Regions from separate parts of the Roseateles sp. P1_C6 genome, predicted to be linked through region 1. Evidence: predicted binding sites of a transcription regulator. Region 1 holds the regulator's gene; the other holds the start of a gene.

The links. Region 1 encodes FNR, which switches genes on or off when oxygen is low (the NO sensors DNR and NnrR bind a similar motif). Its sites were predicted from a motif close to TTGATNNNNATCAA; they were not measured.
Region 2: the regulator FNR is predicted to act here: its motif matches at 2,345-2,358, upstream of cyoA (ubiquinol oxidase subunit II).

Annotation. Positions count from the first base shown of each region.
Region 1 covers NZ_JBFUAK010000011.1:181,234-188,504, reverse strand. The annotation lists gene AC1D29_RS23535 (sensor histidine kinase) at 1-87, shown strand, start outside; gene AC1D29_RS23530 (hypothetical protein) at 62-619, shown strand; gene AC1D29_RS23525 (sigma 54-interacting transcriptional regulator) at 631-2,043, shown strand; gene AC1D29_RS23520 (BON domain-containing protein) at 2,242-2,583, shown strand; gene fnr (fumarate/nitrate reduction transcriptional regulator Fnr) at 2,692-3,429, opposite strand; gene hemN (oxygen-independent coproporphyrinogen III oxidase) at 3,561-4,943, shown strand; gene AC1D29_RS23505 (urease accessory protein UreH domain-containing protein) at 4,943-5,572, shown strand; gene icd (NADP-dependent isocitrate dehydrogenase) at 5,632-6,885, shown strand; gene AC1D29_RS23495 (NADP-dependent isocitrate dehydrogenase) at 7,226-7,271, opposite strand, start outside.
Region 2 covers NZ_JBFUAK010000002.1:395,701-402,971, forward strand. The annotation lists gene AC1D29_RS04805 (ArsR/SmtB family transcription factor) at 1-212, opposite strand, end outside; gene AC1D29_RS04810 (glutathione S-transferase family protein) at 184-855, opposite strand; gene AC1D29_RS04815 (MFS transporter) at 970-2,301, opposite strand; gene cyoA (ubiquinol oxidase subunit II) at 2,457-3,491, shown strand; gene cyoB (cytochrome o ubiquinol oxidase subunit I) at 3,501-5,525, shown strand; gene cyoC (cytochrome o ubiquinol oxidase subunit III) at 5,541-6,164, shown strand; gene cyoD (cytochrome o ubiquinol oxidase subunit IV) at 6,164-6,556, shown strand; gene AC1D29_RS04840 (SURF1 family protein) at 6,563-7,270, shown strand; gene AC1D29_RS04845 (ATP-binding protein) at 7,267-7,271, shown strand, end outside.

The sequences.
Region 1 (7,271 bases):
GGCGGCAACTGCCGGCTGCTGCCCAGCGAACGCGGCGCCCATTTCCGCATCGAGATTCCCCATGAAACGTCATCGAAGACTGCTTGAGATGGGCCTGCTGCTGTGGCTGGCGGCCACGCTGACGGCCTGCCAGACACCGACCCCGGCGCCCGAACCGGCGCCGCCGCCGCCCGCGCCGGTCTGCCCCGAGCCGCCCGCGCCGCCACCACCGCAGACCGACGAGCTGAAGGCCGCGCTGGCCTACGCGACCGAGCTGCGCACGCGCACCACGCCCGAGCTGACGCCCATCGCCGAGGCCTCCAGCGGCGCCGCCGTGCAGGCCATGCGCAAGGCCTTGGCGCTGAGCCAGGGCCGCAGCAGCGCCGAGCTGCTGCAGGCCGCGGCGCAGCTGGACATCGTCAACGCCGGCACCGATCCGCAGGCCGAGCAGCTCAAGCCGCTGGCCGGGCTGCTGGCGGCCCGCCTGGCCGAGCAGCGGCGGCTGCAGGACAGCGTCGACAAGCTGAGCCAGCAGCTGCGCGACAGCCAGCGTCGCAACGACCAGCTCAACGAGAAGCTGGAAGCGCTCAAGGCCATCGAGCAGACGCTGCCGGCCAAACCGATCAACGCGCCGCGTTGAAGGAGGCACCGATGAAGACGCAAGCCGCAATCCTGCTGGTGGACGACGACGCCGACCTGCTGCGCCTGATGACGATGCGCCTGAGCGCCGCCGGCCATGCGGTGCAGGCCGTGTCCAGCGCCGAGGCCGCGCTGGCCCACCTGGCCGTCAAGCTGCCGGCGCTGGTCATCACCGACGTTCGGCTGCCGGGCCTGGACGGCCTGGCGCTGTTCGACGAGGTGCGCCGGCGCCACCCGTCGCTGCCCGTCATCCTGCTGACCGCGCACGGCAACATCCCCGACGCCGTCGAAGCCACCACGCGCGGTGCCTACGCCTACCTGACCAAGCCCTTCGACGGCAAGGAGCTGATGGAGAAGATCAACCAGGCGCTGCTGGTCAATGCGCCCGGGCCCGCGCCGTTCGACGGCGACGGCAGCTGGCGCAGCGAGATCATCAGCCGAAGCCCGCGCATGGCCGAGGTGCTGGCCGAGGCGCGGCTGGTGGCCGCCACCGATGCGAGCGTGCTGATCTGCGGCGACAGCGGCACGGGCAAGGAGTTGCTGGCACGCGCCCTCCACAAGGCCAGCCCGCGCGCGGCCAAGCCGTTCATCGCGGTGAACTGCGCGGCCATCCCGGAGGCGCTGCTGGAGTCGGAACTCTTCGGTCACGTGAAGGGCGCCTTCACCGGCGCGCAGGCGCAGCGCCAGGGCCTGATCCCTGCGGCGCAGGGCGGCACGGTGTTCCTGGACGAGATCGGCGACATGCCGCTGGCGCTGCAGGTCAAGCTGCTGCGCGTGCTGCAGGAGCGGGTGGTGCGGCCGGTGGGCAGCAACGAGGCGCTGGCGGTGGACGTGCGCGTACTGTCGGCCACGCACCGCGACCTGGAACTGGCGATGGCCGAGGGCCAGTTCCGCCCCGACCTCTACTACCGGCTCAACGTCGTCAAGCTGCAACTGCCGCCGCTGTCCGAGCGGCGCGAGGACATCGCGCTGCTGGCCCAGCACTTCCTGCAGACGCTGGCCGAGCGGCATCGCAAATCGGTCAAAGGCTTTGCGCCCGACGCGCTGGAGGCACTGGTCACGGCGCCCTGGCCCGGCAACGCACGCCAGCTCTACAACGTCGTCGAGCAGGTCTGCGTGCTGGCCACCGCGCCGCTGGTGCCACTCGCGCAGGTGCAGCGCGCGCTGCAGATGCCGTCGGCCGAAGTGCTGAACTACCAGCACGCCAAGCAGCGCTTCGAGCGCGACTACCTGAACCAACTGCTCAAGCTCACGTCGGGCCATGTCGCCGAAGCCGCGCGGCTGGCCGACCGCAACCGCACGGAGTTCTATCGCCTGATGCAAAAGCACGGGCTGGACCCGCAACTGTTCCGTGCCGAGGGCGACCCCCTAGCTTCGGCGTCCGATCCTGGCGACAAAAAAGTGTCAGGTGAATCAAGCACTTAGGCGGATGGCGCCTGAGGTTGTCGCCGGCTGGCGACAAAAACCCGCTTGTCTGTGGGTGTCACTCGCCAGTTAGACCACGTGGTGATGGCTAAGTGCTTGATCCAACTGGCAAATCACGAACTGGCACAGCCCTTGCGCTAAGCCTGGTTGTGGTGCCACCCGGCATCGCGTTGATTCAAGCACTTTCAGGAGATCTGCATGCAAACATCTACCCTCGTCCGACTGCTGTCCGCTGCCCTGATGGCGACCGCCGCCTCTGCCTCGTTCGCTGCCGACCCGGCCGCCACCCCCGCGACGGCACCTGCCGAGCAGGTCGCCCAGGCGCAGACCGGCGATGCCGCCGTGGCCAGCCAGGCCGCCGCGGTGCTGCAGCAGGACAAGGATCTGCAAGCCCTGCCGTTGACCGTCAGCAGCACCAGCGCCGGCGTCATCGTTGTCAAGGGTGCAGCGCCCAGCGCCGAACTGGCCCAGAAAGCCATCAAGCTCGTGCAAGCCGTGCCGGGCGTGAAGGAAGTGCGCAACGAGATCAAGGTCGGCTGACCCTCGTTGCAGTACTGAGGCCTACCTGACGGGCCTCGCACCAAGGCCTCGCGTGCCCCCGCGAGGCCTTGTTGCATCTGGCGGCGCTTCGGCAGTGCCGACGGGCCGCTAGCAGCGGCTGTTGTTGACGATGGCCTGCAGCCCGGGCTGGTCGAGGATGCGCAGCTGGCGCTGCTTGACCTCCATCAGACCGTCCTCCTGGAACCTGGAGAAGGTGCGGCTGACGGTCTCCAGCTTCAGGCCCAGGTAGCTGCCGATCTCCTCGCGCGTCATGCGCAGCACCAGGCTGGACGCCGAGAAGCCGCGGGCCTGCAGACGTTGCGTGAGGTTCAGCAGGAAGGCGGCCAGTCGTTCCTCGGCGCGCATGTTGCCGAGCAGCAGCATGACGCCGTGGTCGCGCACGATCTCGCGGCTCATGATCTTGTGGAACTGGTGCTGCAGGCCGGTGAACTCGCGCGACAGCTGCTCCAGCTGCGTGTAGGGGATGACGCAGACCGACGAGTCTTCCAGCGCGACCGCGTCGCAGTGGTGGTGGTCGCTGCTGATGCCGTCCAGGCCCAGCAGCTCGCCGGCCATCTGGAAGCCCGTGACCTGGTCGCGCCCGTCCTCGCTGCCGACGCAGGTCTTGAAGAAGCCGGTCCGCACCGCGTACAGCGCCTCGAAGCGTTCGCCGTTGCGGAACAGGTGGTCGCCACGCGGCACGCTGCGGCGCTTGTTCACCAAGCCGTCGAGCTGGCCCAGTTCGCTGGCGTTCAGACCCACCGGCAGGCACAGCTCGCGCAGGTTGCAGCTCGCGCAGGCGACCTTGAGCGGTTCGATCGCCTTGGGAGCGGGTGACGCGGGCATGTCGGGCGTTGTCGGCAGGTGCATCGCGCGGGGCAGGGGGGTGAGCATGAATTGCATTCTTGGCCAGGCGACCCGCGGCGGCCTTGACCTGGATCAAGGCTGTCCGGCGCCGGCGTCGGCACAGTGGCGCCATGGCTGCCGTATCCGACCGCTTCCTCGACGCCGACCTGCTCCGCCGCCACGACGTGGCCGGGCCGCGCTACACGTCCTACCCGACGGCTGACCGCTTGGTCGAGGCGCACCAGGGTGCCCAGCACCTGCAGGCGCTGCGCCAGCGCGGCACGGCGCAGCCGCTATCCGTGTACGTGCACATCCCGTTCTGCGAGCAGCTCTGCTACTACTGCGCCTGCAACAAGATCATCACCAAGCACCACGAGCGCGCCGCACCCTACCTGGCCGCGTTGACGGTGGAGATGGACCTGGTGGCGTACGCCCTGGGCGGCACCGCGCCGGTGTCGCAACTGCACCTGGGTGGCGGCTCGCCCACCTTCCTGTCCGACGCGGAACTGGGCACGCTGATGACCGAGCTGCGCCGGCGCTTCAGGCTGCTGCCGGGCGCCGAGTTGTCCATCGAGGTGGACCCGCGCACGGTGGACCTGCAGCGCCTGTCGCATCTGCGCCTGTTGGGCTTCAACCGCTTGTCCTTCGGTGTGCAGGACTTCGACGTCGCCGTGCAAAAGGCCGTGCACCGCGTGCAGCCCTTTGCGCAGGTGGCTGCGCTGATGGCGCAGGCCCGCGAGCTGGGCTTTGGATCGACCAGCGTCGACCTGATCTACGGGCTGCCGTTGCAGACGCCTGCCTCCTTTGCCCGCACCATCGCGCAGGTCGCCGAGCTGCGGCCGGACCGCATCGCGATGTATGCCTACGCCCACCTGCCGCAGCGCTTCAAGCCGCAGCGGCGCATCGCGGCCGAGCTGCTGCCGCCGGCCGGCGACAAGCTGGCCATGCTGTCGGGCGCCATCAGCGCGCTGCTGGGCGAGGGCTACACCTACATTGGCATGGACCACTTCGCGCTGCCCGACGACCCGCTCGCCGTCGCCAAGCGCCAGGGCTTGCTGCACCGCGGCTTCCAAGGCTATTCGACGCAGCCGGACTGCGACCTCGTCGGCCTGGGCGTGTCCGCCATCAGTCGCGTGGGCGCCACCTATGCGCAGAACGCGAAGACGACCGAGGAGTACCAGGACGCGCTCGCCCAGCGTCAACTGCCCGTGCAGCGCGGCCTGGCGCTGACGCGCGATGACCTGCTGCGCCGCGCCGTCATCATGGCCTTGATGTGCCAGGGCCGCGTGGAGTTCGAATCCATCGCAGCGTCCTACCTCGTCGACGTGCCGAGCTATTTCGCCACCGAGCTCGAGCGCTTGGTGCCACTCGCCGAGCAAGGCCTCATCGTGCTGGAGCCGGGTGCCATTCAGGTCACGCCGTTGGGTTGGTACTTCGTGCGCGCCGTGGCGCTGGTGTTCGACCGCTACCTGCAGGCCGACGCGAGCCGCGAGCGCTTCTCGAAGATCATCTGATGGGGCTGCATGCCGCGCTGATCGGCTCGGCCGCGTTGATGGGCCTGGCGGCGGCGCCGCATTGCGCGCTGATGTGCAGCACGCCCTGCGCGCTTGTCGCACGAGGCTGGCGCCAGCAGTCGCGGCTGCTGGCAGGCCGGCTCGTCGGCTACAGCGTGGCGGGCGTGGTCGCTGCGGCAGCAGCCCAGGTGCTGGCCCAGATGTCCCAGGGCGCCGCGGTGCTGCAGCCGCTGTGGGCGTTGCTGCAGGCTGCCTTGCTCGTGCTGGGCCTGAGCCTCGTCTTGCGCGGCCGCGTGCCGGTGTGGCTGGCGAACGCACGCTGGCGCCCGACGCCGGGGCGCAGTTTCGCGACAGGCCTGGCCTGGGTGGCCATGCCGTGCGGGCTGCTGCATGCCGCGCTGCTGCTGGCTGCGCTGTCCAACTCGCCGCTGGACGGTGGGCTGGCGATGGCGGCGTTTGCCGTCACGAGCACCTTGGGCCTCACGGTCGCACCGGTCTGGCTGGCGCGCCTGCCGCGCCGCGTCGGTGACGCGTCTCCGGCGCTTCGGCTCGCGGGCCTGGGACTGGTCGCCGCATCGGGCTGGGCGCTTGCCCACGGGGTTTGGCAACGCCTGGCGTTGGCCTGCTGACACCCACCCTAAACTCGCGGGGTTTCGTTTCTCTCGCCCATTGCGAAAGCCCCCCAGCCATGTACCAACACATCCAAGTGCCGGAAGGCGGCCAGAAGATCACGGTCAATGCCGACTTCTCGCTGAACGTGCCCGATCAGCCCATCATTCCCTACATCGAAGGCGACGGCACCGGTCTCGACATCACGCCGGTCATGCTGAAGGTGGTGGACGCGGCCGTGGCCAAGGCCTATGGCGGCGCGAAGAAGATCCACTGGATGGAGATCTACGCCGGCGAGAAAAGCACCAAGGTCTACGGCCCTGACGTGTGGCTGCCCGAGGAGACGCTGCACGCCGTGAAGGAGTACATCGTCTCCATCAAAGGCCCGCTGACGACGCCCGTGGGTGGTGGCATCCGCTCGCTGAACGTCGCGCTGCGCCAGGAGCTGGACCTGTATGTCTGCCTGCGCCCCGTGCAATATTTCGACGGCGTGCCCAGCCCCGTGAAGGAGCCACACAAGGTCGACATGGTCATCTTCCGCGAGAACTCGGAAGACATCTATGCCGGCATCGAATACGAGGCCGAGAGCGACAAGGCCAAGAAGCTCATCAAGTTCCTGCAGGAGGAACTGGGCGTCAAGAAGATCCGCTTCCCCAACACGTCCGGCATCGGTGTCAAGCCGGTCAGCCGTGAAGGCACCGAGCGCCTGGTGCGCAAGGCCATCCAGTACGCGATCGACAACAACAAGCCCAGCGTGACCATCGTGCACAAGGGCAACATCATGAAGTTCACGGAAGGTGGCTTCCGTGACTGGGCCTACGCGCTGGCGCAGAAGGAGTTCGGCGCCGAGCCCATCGACGGCGGCCCGTGGTGCAAGTTCAAGAACCCGAAGACGGGCAAGGACATCACCATCAAGGACGTCATCGCCGACGCCTTCCTGCAGCAGATCATCCTGCGCCCGGCCGAGTACAGCGTCATCGCGACGCTGAACCTGAACGGCGACTACATCTCCGACGCGCTGGCCGCGCAGGTCGGCGGCATAGGCATCGCGCCGGGCGCCAACATGAGCGACTCCATCGCCATGTTCGAGGCCACGCATGGCACGGCGCCCAAATACGCCGGCAAGGACTACGTGAACCCCGGCTCCGAGATCCTGTCAGCGGAGATGATGCTGCGCCACATGGGCTGGACGGCGGCCGCCGACTTGATCATCAGTTCGATGGAAAAGGCGATCCTCAGCAAGAGGGTCACCTACGACTTCGCGCGGCTGATGGACGGCGCGACGCAGGTGTCGTGCTCCGGCTTTGGTCAGGTCATGATCGACCAGATGTGAGATGGCGCCGGGCATTGCGCCGGTATCGAATCGAAAGCCGCCTTCCAACGAGCGCGGCTTTTTTTCGTCCCCGCAAAAGGAAACCCCGGCGTGGGGCCGGGGCTTCGGGGCGACTCGTGGTGCTTCACGAGCCGTCCGACAAGAGCAGTTGCAGGAGGCAAACGCCAAGTGACAGACTGTATGAAAAGAATCTGGCAATTGGCTTGCTATTTGATTGCGAGAGCCTGCCCAGGCGTGAAAACGCAACGGAGTTCGAGCGGCGACTAGGCGAGGGCGTGACGCGCAGCGGTCGCGAAACGGGGCGCCATGGCGCCCCGTTGCTTTTCTCATCTGCAGGGAATCAGCTGGCCAGCGCCTGCAGCGCCGCGTTGAACGTGGCGCTCGGG
Region 2 (7,271 bases), on a different contig from region 1:
CCGAGCTTGTCCGACTGCACGACACCGCTGGCTTCCAGCACGGCCAGGTGCTTGACTGCCGAGGGCAGGCGAAGAGCGAGCGGCCTGGCGAGGTCGGACACCGACGCCGGCCCGCGGGCGAGCTGGTCGACCATGGCGCGGCGGTTGCCGTCCGCCAGCGCGGCAAACAGCTGGTTCAGCCCCTCATCCGAGGAAGCGGGCGGGGAGGGCATGGCGCAGCGGGTAGTACTGGAAGAAGGGTCGGGCCTGGACGATGGCGCGCCACACGGACGGGCGTGCCAGCAATCGCTCGAAATAGGCACTCAGCCGCGTGTGGCCGGGCGAGAAGGGCCGGACGATGGCCGCATAGAACAGCGCCGGCGCGGCCGCGCAATCCGCCATGCTGAAGGCCTCGCCGGCCGCCCAGGTGCGCTCGCCGAGATGGCTCTCGATGAGGTCGTAGGCCACGCCGAGGTCGTTGACGGCGCCGGTCTGCGTGGCAGCGTCGCGCTCGGCCTCGGGTCGCAGCTGCTGGCCGATGAAGCGCTGCATGGGCGTCATCACATGCAGGTCGAAGACGCGGTCCCACAGGCGCACTTCCAGCTGCGCGTCGAAGTCCTCCGGCAGCAGGCGCACCGCCCCGGGATGGCGACTGTCCAGGTACTCGATCTGGATGGAGGTCTCCGGCACCACGCGCTCGCCGTCGACCAGCAGCGGGATCTTGGCGGTGGGCCACAACGCCGCGTAGGCCGCGCGCTCAGCCGGGTCGCCGAGGTTGACCATGCGGGCCTCGAACGGCGTGCCGTTCTCGTCCAGCGCGATCAGCAGCTTCCAGCAGTAGGAGGAGAGCGGGTGGTAGTGCAGCGTCAGGGCCATGATGTCGTCGTTGGTTTCCGATGCGGCGAAGTATATGAACAGTTTCTTTGAAAGGAAACTGTCGGCGCAAACAAAAGGCGGACCGCAGCCCGCCTTTCGCTGGACCGCAGCCTGTCAGTCCTGGACCACTGCCGCCGCTTGCAGCCGCTTGTTCACCCGCAGCGCCACCAGCGTGCAGACCACGCCGGACAGCAGGTAGACGCTGAGCGACACCAGGCCGAAGCGCGAGGACAGGAACAGGGCCACGACTGGTGCAAAGGCCGCGCCCAGCAGCCAGGCCATGTCCGCCGTCAGCGCGGCACCGGTGTAGCGGAAGTGCGGCAGGAAGTTGGACGTCACCGAGCCCGCAGACTGGCCATAGGACAGGCCCAGCAGCACGAAGCCAATCAGGATGAAGGCAGCTTGGCCGGGTTTGCCGCCGCCGAGCATGAAGGGTGCAAACAGCGCGAACACGCCGATGGCCAGGGCCATCGTGCCGAGGTAGCTTCGCCGGCCGATCTTGTCGGCGATGAGCCCGGACATGGGCATGGCCACGGCGGCGAAGGCGGCGCCGAGCAGCTCCATCTTCATGAAGTCCTCGACCCCCTCGGTGCCGTACAGCGCCACCCAGGACAGCGGGAACACGCTCACCAGGTGGAAGAGGGCATAGCTGGCCAGGGCCGCAAAGGCGCCGATGACGATGTGATGGCCCTGGGCCGGCAGCAGCTCGCGCAGATAGGCGGGGTCGAGCTCATGCTCTTCCATGCGCTTCTCGTACTCGTGCGTGACGACCAGGCGCAGCCGGGCGAACAGCGCGACGACGTTGATCGCGAAGGCGGTGAAGAAGGGGAAGCGCCAGCCCCAGGACAGGAAGTCCTTGGCATCCAGGCTGCCGAACACGTACAGGAACACGCCCGACGCGACGAAGAAGCCCAGCGGCGCGCCCAACTGGCCCAGCATGGCGTACCAGCCACGGCGGTGCGGCGGTGCGTTCAGGGCCAGCAGCGAGGGCAGGCCGTCCCAGGAGCCGCCCAGCGCCAGGCCCTGGCCCACGCGGCACAGCGCCAGCAGCACGATGGCCGTGCTGCCAACCTCCGCATAGCCGGGCAGCAGGCCCATGGCGACCGTGGAGCAGCCCAGCAGGAAGAGGGCGGCGGTCAGCTTGGTCGAGCGGCCGAAGTGGCGCTGGATGGACATGCCGATCAGCGTGCCGACCGGTCGGACGACGAAAGCCAGCGCAAAGACCAGGAAGGCGTACAGCGTGCCGGTCAGCCGGTCCGCGAACGGGAAGAACACCTGCGGGAAGACCAGCACCGAGGCGATGCCGAACACGAAGAAGTCGAAGTATTCAGATGCCCGGCCGATGATGACGCCGACGGCGATGTCGCCGGGGGCCAGGTCCTCGTCGGTGCGGGTTGTCAGGGGGCCGGACTGGGGGGTATGAAAGGTACTGCTTGCGCTTGCCATGGCGGCCTGTCTCCGTCTTTGCCTAGGACAAAATGTCCAATAGTTGATTTGCCTCAATCAACTTACATTCCATCGCTGCGTGCAAGATCGTTAACCCTCGCGCGCACCTCAGGATGTACCCCAACAAGACTCTCCTCTGTCGCGTCCCGGTCTTGATGTCCGGCCTGGTCCTGAGCGGCTGCAACGCCGTCGTGATGAAACCGCATGGTGACATCGCTCAACAGCAGGCGCAGCTCATCGTCACGTCGACGCTGCTCATGCTGCTGATCATCGTGCCGGTGATCGCGCTGACGCTGTTCTTTGCATACCGTTACCGCCAGTCCAACACCGAGGCGACCTATGCCCCGGACTGGGACCATTCGACGCGTCTGGAACTCGTCATCTGGGGTGCGCCGCTGCTGATCATCATCGCGTTGGGCGCGATCACCTGGATCAGCACGCACAAGCTGGACCCCTTCCGCCCGCTGGACCGCGTGGCCGAGGGAAGGCCGCTGGCCGCTGACGTGAAGCCGCTGGAGGTCTACGCGGTGGCGATGGACTGGAAGTGGCTGTTCATCTATCCCGAGCAAGGCATTGCGACCGTCAACGAACTGGCAGCGCCCGTGGATCGCCCGATCCACTTCCGGTTCACGTCCACGTCGGTGATGAACACCTTCTACGTGCCCGCGCTGGCCGGCATGATCTACGCGATGCCGGGCATGGAGACGCAACTGCACGCGGTCATCAACAAGGCCGGCGTCTACGACGGCCTGTCGGCCCACTACAGCGGTGCGGGCTTCTCCGACATGCGCTTCAAGTTCCACGGCCAGTCGGACGAGGAATTCGCGGCCTGGGTGCAGTCCAACAAGGCCGGTGCCAACACGCTGACGCGTGCAGGCTACCTGAAGCTCGAAGAGCCCAGCACCAAGGAACCCATCCGCCGCTACGCCAGCGTGGAGCCGGGCCTGTGGAGCGCCATCGTCGACCGCTGCGTCGACGGCAAGAAGATGTGCTCCAGCCAGATGATGGCCATCGACGCCGCCGGCGGCGCCGGCAAGGGCGGTGTGGCCAGCACGATGCGCACGGGCTGGCGCGACTTCGAGGGTGGCAAGCGCGAGCGCATCGTCGTCGCGGCGCTGTGCACGCCAACCAATCCGCAAGGACTGCCCATCGAGATCGATGTGGCCCAGGCCGTCACGCAGAAGAACTGAGACCGAGCGATGTCCAATCCCGTCGTTGCACAACACCAGGCTGCTGACCAGCTGCACCCCATCCTCGGCCGGCTGGGCTGGGACGCGCTGCCGCTGCACGAGCCTATCCTCATCGCCACCTTCATCGCCGTTGCGCTGGGCGGCGCGCTGGTGTTCGCGCTGATCACCAAGTTCAAGCTCTGGGGCCATCTGTGGCGCGACTGGATCACCAGCATCGACCACAAGAAGATCGGCATCATGTACATCATCCTGGGTGTCGTGATGCTGTTGCGCGGCTTCGCGGACGCGCTGATGATGCGTGCCCACCAGGCCATGGCGTTCGCCGACAACGCCGGTTTCCTGCCGCCGCACCACTACGACCAGGTCTTCACGGCGCACGGCGTCATCATGATCTTCTTCGTCGCGATGCCCTTCGTGACCGGCTTCATGAACTACGTCGTGCCGCTGCAGATCGGCGCGCGCGACGTGGCCTTCCCGTTCCTGAACAACTTCAGCTTCTGGATGACCGCCGGCGGTGCCGTGCTGGTCATGATCTCGCTGTTCATCGGCGAGTTCGCCAAGACCGGCTGGCTGGCGTATCCGCCGCTGTCGGGCATCCTGGCGAGCCCGGATGTGGGGGTGGACTACTACCTGTGGTCGCTGCAGATCGCGGGGGTGGGCACGACGCTGTCGGGCATCAACCTGATCGCGACCATCATCAAGATGCGCGCGCCCGGCATGACGATGATGAAGATGCCCGTCTTCACGTGGACGTCGCTGTGCACCAACGTGCTGATCGTCGCGACCTTCCCCGTGCTGGCCGCCACGCTGGCGCTGCTGACGGCCGACCGCTACCTCGGCACCAACTTCTTCACCAACGACCTTGGCGGCAACGCCATGCTGTACGTGAACCTGATCTGGATCTGGGGCCACCCCGAGGTCTACATCCTGGTGCTGCCGGTGTTCGGCATCTTCTCGGAAGTCGTGTCCACGTTCAGCCGCAAGAAGCTGTTCGGCTACGCGTCCATGGTCTACGCGACGGTGGTCATCACCATCCTGTCCTACCTGGTCTGGCTGCACCACTTCTTCACGATGGGTTCGGGCGCCAGCGTGAACAGTTTCTTCGGCATCACGACGATGATCATCTCGATCCCGACGGGCGCCAAGATCTTCAACTGGCTGTTCACGATGTACCGCGGCCGCATCCAGTTCGAGGTGCCGATGCTGTGGACCGTGGGCTTCATGGTCACGTTCAGCATCGGTGGCATGACCGGCGTGCTGCTGGCTGTGCCGGCGGCCGACTTCGTGCTGCACAACAGCCTGTTCCTGATCGCGCACTTCCACAACGTCATCATCGGCGGCGTGGTGTTCGGCGTGTTCGCCGGCATCAACTACTGGTTCCCCAAGGCCTTTGGCTTCCGCCTGGATGCCTTCTGGGGCAAGGTCTCGTTCTGGTGCTGGTTCATCGGCTTCTGGGTCGCCTTCACGCCGCTGTACGTGCTTGGCCTGATGGGCATCACGCGCCGCGTCAGCCACTTCGATGACCCGTCGCTGCAGATCTGGTTCGTCATCTCCGCCGTCGGCGCCGGCATCGTCGCGCTGGGCATAGCCGCCTTCCTGATCCAGATCGCCGTCAGCATCATGCGCCGCAAGCAACTGCGCGACGTGACCGGCGACATCTGGGGCGGCCGCACGCTGGAGTGGTCCACCGCCTCGCCGCCGCCGGACTACAACTTCGCCTTCACACCCGTCGCCCACGAGATGGACGCCTGGTATGACATGAAGCACCGTGGCGCCGAGCGCCCGCGCAAGGGCTTCGTGGCCATCCACATGCCCAAGAACACGGGCGCCGGCTTCATCATCGCGATGCTGGCCACGGCCATGGGCTTCGCGCTGATCTGGCACATGTACATCCTGGCCGCGCTGAGCCTGGCCGCCACGGTCATCGCGTCCATCGTGCACACCTTCAACTACGACCGCGACTTCCACATCCCGGCCGACGCCGTGACCCGCTCCGAAGACGCGCGCACCCGCGCCCTCGACGCGCTGGCCTGACCGGGGACCAACGACATGACTGCAAGCGTGACCGCTCCCACGTCCGGCGCCCCGGTCGTTTTCTACGACACCGGCGACCACCATCCGCCCGGCAGCACGATGCTGGGCTTCTGGCTCTACCTGATGAGCGACTGCCTCATCTTCGCGGTGCTGTTCGCCGTGTATGCCGTGCTGGGCCGCAACTACGCGGCCGGCCCGTCGGGCGCCGACCTGTTCGACCTGCCGCTGGTGGCCGTCAACACGGCGCTGCTGCTGTTTTCGTCCATCACATACGGCTTCGCGATGATCGCGATGCAGCACAAGCGCAAGAGCCAGGTGCTGACGTGGCTGGCCATCACGGGCCTGTTCGGCCTGGGCTTCCTGGGCATCGAGCTGTACGAGTTCCACCACCTCATCCACGAAGGTGCCGGCCCTGCGCGCAGCGCCTTCCTGTCCAGCTTCTTCACGCTGGTCGGCACGCACGGCCTGCACGTCACCTTCGGCTGCATCTGGCTGGTCACGCTGATGCTGCAAGTGGGCAAGTTCGGCCTCACGCCCGCCAACCGCCGCCGCCTGATGTGCCTGTCAATGTTCTGGCACTTCCTGGACGTCGTCTGGATCGGCGTCTTCACCTTCGTCTACCTGATGGGAGTGCTGTGATGGCCGACCACGCTCACGACGCACACGGCCACGACGACCATCACGACGATGGCGACGCCTACCACGCCACCATCAAGGGCTACGTCACCGGCTTCGTGCTGTCGGTCATCCTGACCGCCATCCCGTTCTGGCTGGTCATGGCCAAGGTGCTGCCCAGCCCCAAGATCACCGGCTTCGTCATCCTCGGCTTCGCGGCCGTGCAGATGGTCGTGCACATGATCTATTTCCTGCACATGAACGCCAAGGTCGAAGGTGGCTGGTCCATGCTGGCCCTGCTGTTCACGGTGGCGCTGGTCGTCATCATGCTGGCCGGCTCGGTCTGGGTCATGTATCACATGAACGCCAACATGATGCCGACGCCCGACCCCGCGGCGATGCGCAACATGCCCTGACCGGGTATGGGCCGCGCCGCACGGATCGCCCTGATCGTTGCTGCGGCGCTCGCCAGCCTGGGCTTTCTCGCACTGGCCGGCTGGCAGTTCCAGCGCCTGGGCTGGAAGCAAGATCTGATGGCCCGCGTCGAGCGGCAGGTTCACGCGGAGCCGGTGGCGCCGCCTGCGGCCTCCGCCGTCGTCACCAAGGCCGACGAGTACCGCCGCCTGCGGCTGCGCGGCCGGTTCGAGCCGCGCGAGGTGCTGGTGCAAGCCACGACCGAACTGGGTGGCGGCCACTGGGTCGTCGCGCCGCTGCGGCTGGATGACGGCAGCGCCGTCCTCGTCAACCGCGGTTTCGTGCCGCCCGAGCAGCGCGCGCCCGAGCAGCATGCCGCGCCTGCCGGCCCCGTCGAGCTGACAGGCCTGCTGCGCCTCACCGAAACCGGCGGCGGCCCGCTGCGCGCCAACGTGCCTGCTGAAGGCCGCTGGTATTCGCGCGACGTGGCCGGCATCGCCGCCCAGCTCGGTGTGGCCGAGCGAGTCGCGCCTTACTTCGTCGACGAGTCCGCCGACCCCGCCCAGCCGCTGCGTTACCCGCGCCCCGGCCTGACGGTCATCCGTTTCGCCAACAATCACGCCGTCTACGCCGCCACCTGGCTGGCGCTCGCGGCCATGGCGGCCGCCGCGGCCTTCTACCTGGTCCGCGAGGAGCGCCGGCGCGCCCCGCCTTGAA